DNA from 2 places in the Microbispora maris genome. Region 1 is predicted to be linked to the other one. Evidence: riboswitches for the same ligand, from Rfam matches in the RefSeq annotation. Region 1 holds a riboswitch; the other holds the start of a gene.
The links. Region 1 has a riboswitch for thiamine pyrophosphate ahead of thiO (glycine oxidase ThiO). Riboswitches for the same ligand answer to the same signal wherever they lie in the genome.

Region 1 (3,531 bases):
GCACCGGGATGACCATCTCCAGCGCCTCGCGCGCCGGCAGGTGACCGCGGCGGCGCAGCACGTCGCGCAGCGTCCTGCCGGGGACGTACTCCATCGACAGGTAGACGTTCGCCCCGTCCGTGCCCTGGTCGAAGACCTGCACGATGTTCGGGTGAGAAAGGCTCGCCACCGACTTGGCCTCGCCGATGAACCGCCGCACGAACTGCGGGTCCTCGGCCAGCGAGCGGTGCATCACCTTGACGGCCACCGTGCGGTCGAGCCGGACGTCCAGAGCCAGGTATACGGAGGCCATGCCACCCCGGGCGATCCGGGACTCGACGCGGTAGCGCCCGTCGAGCAACTGCCCCACGAGCGGGTCGGTCAGCGTCGTGTCCACTCGCCAGAGTTTACGGGTGATTTGCCGCCGGGCGTGTTCCCGAATCCCAAACCGAGACCGATTCGGCAGCCTACCGCGCCGTCCGAAAAGCCGTGCCGAATCCGAAAACCGGGCTTACCAGACGTGGATTCCCGCGCCTGTCCGCCCGCCGGCGGCAGCACGCCGGGCGGGTGGGACACACGCTTCGGCGTCCTCAGGACGGGCGGCCGGGGGAGGACGCCTCGGCGTAGCGGCGGCGGGGGATGCGTCCCGCGAGCCGGGCCAGCCGTCCGGCCGTGACCGCCTGCCGCATGGCCGCCGCCATCAGGTCCGGCCGGTGCGCCCGCGTCACGGCGCTGGCCAGCAGCACGGCGTCGCAGCCCAGCTCCATCGCCAGCGCGGCGTCGCTGGCCGTGCCGATGCCGGCGTCGAGGATCACCGGGACCGTGGCGGCCTCGACGATCAGCTCGATGCTGTGCGGGTTGCGGATGCCCAGCCCGGAGCCGATGGGGGCGCCGAGCGGCATCACCGCCGCGCACCCCGCGTCCTGGAGCCTGCGCGCCAGCGCCGGATCGTCGCCGATGTACGGCAGCACGACGAAGCCGTCGGCGACCAGCCGCTCGGCGGCGTCGAAGGTCTCGATCGGATCGGGCAGCAGGGTGCGCTCGTCGGCGATGACCTCCAGCTTGACCCAGTCGGTCTCCAGGGCCTCACGCGCCAGGCGGGCGGTCAGCACGGCCTCCCCGGCCGTGAAGCACCCCGCCGTGTTCGGCAGCACCTTGACGCCGCGGGCGCGCAGCACGTCCAGCACCGAACCGCGCGACGCCGGGTCGAGCCTGCGCATCGCGACGGTCGTCAGCTCGGTGCCGGAGGCCTCCAGCGCCTGGTCGAGCACCTCCAGCGACGGCGCGCCGCCGGTGCCCATGATGAGCCGCGAGGTGAACTTCTCCCCGCCCAGCACGAAGACGTCCTCGGTCATGCTCATCCTCCCTGCACCGCCGTCAGCACCTCGACGCCGTCGCCGTCGGCCACCGCAGTGGAGTCCCACGCGCTCCGGCTCACCACCTCGCCGTTCAGGGCCACCGCGACCCCGGACGTGAGGGACGTGAGGGTGCGTACGGCGTCGCCGACCGTGGCGCCGACGGGCAGCTCGGCCGTGCCTCCGTTGATCGTGACTTTCACTCGCTGAATCTCCCTGGATCGCAGGCCCCGGTGACCGGGGGTGGCTCGTCGCCGGTGAGGAGCGCCGCGACGGCGTCGGCGGTGATCGGGGACAGCAGCACGCCGTTGCGGCCGTGCCCCGTCGCCGCGAACACGCCGGGCGGTCCGGCGGGGCCGATGAGCGGCAGGTTGTCGGGCGTGCCCGGGCGGAAGCCGACCGTGGTCTCGGCCAGTTCGAGCTCGGTGATGCCGGGCACCAGCTCGCGGGCGTCGCGCAGCAGCTCGTACACGCCGCCGGCGGTGACCCGCGCGTCGTACCCCAGTTCCTGCACCGTGGCGCCCAGCGTGATCTCCCCGTCGCCCCGGGGCACCAGGTAGGCGGGGGAGCCGTGCACCAGCCCCCGGACGCACCGCGTGAGGAACCCCTCGGGCCCGCGAAGCCGGAGGATCTCACCCTTGACCGGGCGTACCGGCAGGCCGGGCAGCAGGGACGCCGACCACGATCCGGCCGCCACGACGACCTGGCCCGCCGCGACGGCCTCGCCGGACGTCAGCCGTACGGACGGGCCGCCCGTCGCGGAGGCGTCGATCCCGGACACGCGCCCGGCGACCAGCGTGCCGCCCGCCTTCTCGAACGCGGTGAGCAGGGCCCGCACGACCCTGCGCGGGTTGACCCAGGCGTCGTCGCGGGCCAGCAGCCCGCCGCGTACGGAGGGGGCGAGCATCGGCTCGAAAGAGCGGCACTCGCGCCCGGTGAGCCGCTCGACCCGAAGGCCGAGCGTCCGCTCGAACGCCGCCAGGTCGTCCAGGTAGGCCATGTCGTCCGCGCCGCGGGCGACCTCGAGCGTGCCCTCGGTCCGGTAGTCCAGCTCGACGCCGCTCTCGTCCTCGAGTTCGGCGCGGAACCCCGGCCAGGCGGCCAGCGACGCGAGGCCGAGCCGCAGCAGCGGCTCCTCCGTGTAGGTCACCTCGCTGACCGGCGCGAGCATCCCCGCGGACGCGTGGGTGGCGCCGCCGCCGGGCGCGGGGTCCGCCACCGCCACCGACAGGCCGCGGCGGACCGTGCGCCAGGCCGCGGCCAGGCCGGCCACGCCGCCGCCGGCGATCACGACGTCGTATGTGGGGGGCACACCGCGCTCCCTTCGCCGGCATTACCCGGATCAGGTCGGGGCGGTCGAGAGCCTCGCGCTCTCCTCTCAGCCCGGTCCGCCGGGCTCCCGCGCGTCTTACGTGCACCAGCGTAGTACGCCGCCCGTCATGGCCGATCGCCGGAGGCCGCCCGCCGTCGCACGATCGGCGGAGGACCCGCGCCGCACGGGCGGGCATCCGGACGCGCGCCGTCGGTGGAGTGAGGGACTTCTTCACAACGAGGGCCCCCGCGGAAGTGCGCGCTACTTGCCCAACTCGTTATGAGGGGGCCGTTGGCCAGGCCCCCCGCTGACAATCTATGGTCAAACTGTGGATCACGTCGTGGTGGTGGGTGCCGGCCTGGCCGGCGTGCGAAGCATCGAGGCGTTGAGGGCCCGTGGATTCACCGGGCGCATCACGCTCATCGGCGAGGAACACCATCGCCCCTATGACCGGCCGCCGCTGTCGAAGGCGGTGCTGCTCGGAGGCACCGACTCCACGGTGGTCGACTCCGACCTCGACGCCCTCGACGTACGGCTGTGCCTCGGCACGGCGGCCAAGGGTCTGCGCGACGGCGTGCTGGAGACGACCGAGGGCGAGCTGGAGTACGACGGCCTGGTCATCGCCACCGGCGCGGCCCCGATCCGCCTGCGCGGCGAGGGCCGCCAGCACGTGCTGCGCACCATCGAGGACGCGCTCGCGCTGCGCGAGCGGCTGGTCCCCGGCGCCCGCGTGGCGGTGGTCGGGGCGGGCTGGATCGGCGCGGAGGTCGCCACCGCCGCGGCCCGGGCCGGGTGCGCGGTGACCGTCGTCGAGGCGGGGGAGAGCCCGCTCGCCGTGGCGCTCGGCCCCGAAGTCGGCAGCCACACCATCGGCTGGTACGCGCG
Region 2 (3,531 bases), on a different contig from region 1:
CCGGAGCTGCCCGAGGTCGAGGCGCTCGCCGAGTTCCTCCGCGAGCACGCCGTCGGCCATGCCGTCGTCGGCGTCGACGTGACCGCCTTCCAGGCCCTGAAGACCGTCGACCCGCCCGTCACCGCGCTCGCCGGGCTGCTCGTCACCGGCGTGGCGCGGCACGGCAAGTTCCTCGACGTCGACTGCGTCGGCCTGCACTTCGTCACCCACTTGGCGCGCGGCGGCCGGCTGCGCTGGCGCGACGACCTCACGGGCGCGCGGCCGGTGCGGCCGGGCAAGGGCCCGCTCGCGGTCCGCGTACGGCTGTCGCCCGGCGAGGACGGCCGCGCCCCCGGCTTCGAGCTCACCGAGCTCGGCACGCAGAAGCGCCTGGCGGTGTACGTGGTGCGCGATCCCGAGGACGTCCCGGGGGTCGCCGGCCTCGGGCCCGACCCGCTGGCGGAGGACTTCACGCCAAGCGTGCTGAAGACGATCGTGGGCGGCAGCCGGACGCAGATCAAGGGCCTGCTGCGGGACCAGAAGGTGATCGCCGGCATCGGCAACGCCTACTCCGACGAGGTGCTGCACGTCGCGAAGATGTCCCCCTTCAAGATCGCCGGAACGCTGACGGACGGCCAGGTCGCCGACCTGCACGACGCGATCGTGAGCACGCTGCGGGACGCGGTCGGCCGGGCCAGGGGGCAGGCCGCCAAGGACCTCCAGTCGGACAGGAAGCCGGGCCTGCGCGTGCACGGCCGTACGGGCGAGGCGTGCGAGGTGTGCGGCGACACGATCAGGGAGGTGTCGTTCGCCGACTCCTCGCTGCAGTACTGCCCGACCTGCCAGACCGGCGGCAAGCCGCTGGCCGATCGCCGGATGTCCCGCCTCCTCAAGTAGCGTCCGCGGATCACCGTGGGTCACAGCTTCCGGCCTTGGCCCGGGCATCGGCGGCGTGCGGCCACAATGGGCGCATGACATTGCCGGAAATCACCCCCGACGCCCTGCCCGACGACGCGTACCTGCTCGACGTCCGTGAGAACGAGGAGTGGGTGGCCGGTCACGCGCCCGGCGCCGTCCACATCCCGCTCGGCGAGCTGCAGGCGCGGGTGGACGAGGTGCCGCACGACCGGCCGGTGTACGTGGTCTGCCGCGTCGGCGGACGGTCGGCGCACGCCGCGATGTGGCTCAACCATGTCGGCAGGGACGCCGTCAACGTGGACGGCGGCATGCAGCTGTGGGCCGCCGCCGGGCGCCCGATGGTCAGCGAGACCGGCGGGGTGCCCTACGTCGCATAGGAAAACGGTCAAAGAAGTGTCATAATCCCAAAGACATCATCAATACCCGCGGGAGCTCGGGCGTGACCGGGCTGAGAGGGCGGATCGAAGTCGTGCCGCCGACCGCATGAACCTGTCCGGATAATGCCGGCGTAGGGAGCGTGTGATGACTTCTGCCGTCGTCGACGACGCGCACGCGGAGGTTCCGCTCACCCTGGACGAGGAGGCCCCGAGAACCCTGGGCCTGCTCGACCAGGGGGCGTTCTGGGCCAATCTCGGCGTCAGCCTTCTCGGCTTCTCGGGGGCGTTGTTCCTGCTCGACCCGCTGGGCGGCAAGCCGCTGACCTTCACCGCGGCGGTGGTCGCGGCCGTCGTCGGCAGCCTGCTCGGGACGGCGATGGTCGGTCTGGCCGCGATCCCCGGCACGCGGACCGGGCGGCCCGCGATGGTGCTGCTGCGCGGCCTGTTCGGGGCCCGTCTGTCGTACGTCCCCACCGTGCTGAACATCGTGCAGATGCTCGGCTGGGGCGCCTTCGAGCTGTGGGTGATCGCCAACGGCGCGCAGGCCCTGTTCGGCACGGCGGTGCCGTACGCGGTGTGGGTGCTCGCGGCAGGTGCGCTGACGATCGCGCTGACGATCCGGCCTCTCGGCGCGCTGCGACTGCTGCGCCGCTACGTCACGGCGGGCGTGGTGATCGCGATGATCTGGCTGTCGGTCGCCCTGTTCAACCAGGGGCCGTCCGTGGGGGGCGGCTCCTGGGACGCCTTCGCCCCCGCCGTCGACTACGTGATCGCGCTGTCGGTGTCGTGGGTGCCGATGGCGGCCGACTACGCCCGGCACTCGCGGTCGAGCGGCGCGGCGTTCACCGGCGTGGTGGCGGGATACACGATCGCGCAGGTGGCCTGCCTGGCCCTCGGCATCGCCGCGCTCGCCCTGGTGGGCAACGACGGGGACAAGGTGTGGGACCCGTTCGTGGCCGCCCCTCTCGGGGTCGTGTTCTTCGGCATCCTGGTGCTGCGCGAGGCCGACCAGTCGTTCGCGAACGTCTACTCGACGACCGTGTCGATCCAGAACCTCGCGCCGCGCTGGGACCGCCGGGTGGTCTCGGTCGTGATCGGTGTGCTCACCACGCTGATCGCGCTGTTCGCCGACGTGAACTCCTACGGCGCGTTCCTGAGCGTGATCGGGGCGGTGTTCGTGCCGATGTTCGCCGTCCTCGTGGTGGACTACTTCCTGCTCGGCGGGGCCGCCCGGTGGAACACGGCCGAGGACGCCCCCTCGCGCTGGCTCATGGTCGTGCCGTGGATCCTCGGGTTCGTCGCGTACTGGATCGTGACCTCCACCCCGACCGTCGGCTGGTGGGACGGGATCTGGACCGAGGTCCGCCTCGCCCTCGGGTTCGTCCACCAGCCCTGGATGAACGCCGCGCTCGCCGCGTTCCTGGTGGCCGCGCTGGCGACCGTGGCGGTGTCCGTCCCGGCCCGCCGCCTCCGTTCCCGGGGCCGCGCGGCCTAGGGCCGGCCCGGCACCGGGCCGGAGCCGGGCTGGAGCGCGCCCTCCAGGCGGAGCAGGTGCTCCTTGGCCGCCTGGCCGCCCGCGTAGCCGCCCAGCGCGCCGGGGCCCTCCACGGCGCGGTGGCACGGCAGGAGCAGGCAGACCGGGTTGCCGGCGAGGGCGTTGGCCACCGCGCGGGGCGCCTGCGGCCGCCCGATCCGCTCGGCGATGTCCTGATAGGTGGTGACGCTGCCGTACGGCACGGCCGGCATGAGCTGGATCACCGTACGGCTGAAGCCCGTGACCAGACGCAGGTCCACGGAGAGGGAGAAGGTGCGCAGCCTGCCCGTGAAGTAGGCGTCGAGCTCCCTGCGGAGGGGATCGAGGCGGCGCGGGTCCGGCCCGATGAACGAGCCGACGGCGCGGGAGATCCGGGCGAAGACCTCGTGCTCGCCCTCGTAGGTGCAGGCGAGCACGCCGCGTGCGGTCACCGCGAGGACCAGGCGGCCCACCGGCGCGTCGGTGGTGCCGAAGGCGACCTCGGGCGGGGTCTCGCCGACGTAGCCCGGCGAGGTCACGCGGAGCAGGGCTTCGAGGTCCTCGGTGGACATGGGCGGCCCCACTTTCTCTTCTCTGCGTGCAGGCAGCGTATCGGAGCGATTGCGAGGTGACGGAAAAGGCCATGATCAAAAGGTGAAAGAAGGCACGATGGGGGCGTGGGTGACAGCAGCGTGGACGGCCGGGCGGCGGACATCGCCCCCGTGGTCGCTGACGCCGCGGACG

Region 2: it holds a riboswitch for thiamine pyrophosphate, as region 1 does, so the genes downstream of both, AAH991_RS26955 (purine-cytosine permease family protein) here and thiO (glycine oxidase ThiO) in region 1, are expected to answer to the same signal.

The regions. Positions count from the first base shown of each region.
Region 1 covers NZ_JBDJAW010000007.1:6,534-10,064, reverse strand. Annotated here, with positions in the region: gene pknB (Stk1 family PASTA domain-containing Ser/Thr kinase) at 1-376, opposite strand, end outside; gene AAH991_RS11015 (thiazole synthase) at 570-1,340, opposite strand; gene thiS (sulfur carrier protein ThiS) at 1,337-1,537, opposite strand; gene thiO (glycine oxidase ThiO) at 1,534-2,646, opposite strand; TPP riboswitch at 2,637-2,747, opposite strand; gene AAH991_RS11000 (NAD(P)/FAD-dependent oxidoreductase) at 2,975-3,531, shown strand, end outside.
Region 2 covers NZ_JBDJAW010000026.1:25,545-29,075, reverse strand. Annotated here, with positions in the region: gene AAH991_RS26965 (Fpg/Nei family DNA glycosylase) at 1-876, shown strand, start outside; gene AAH991_RS26960 (rhodanese-like domain-containing protein) at 951-1,274, shown strand; TPP riboswitch at 1,313-1,429, shown strand; gene AAH991_RS26955 (purine-cytosine permease family protein) at 1,420-2,769, shown strand; gene AAH991_RS26950 (methylated-DNA--[protein]-cysteine S-methyltransferase) at 2,766-3,359, opposite strand.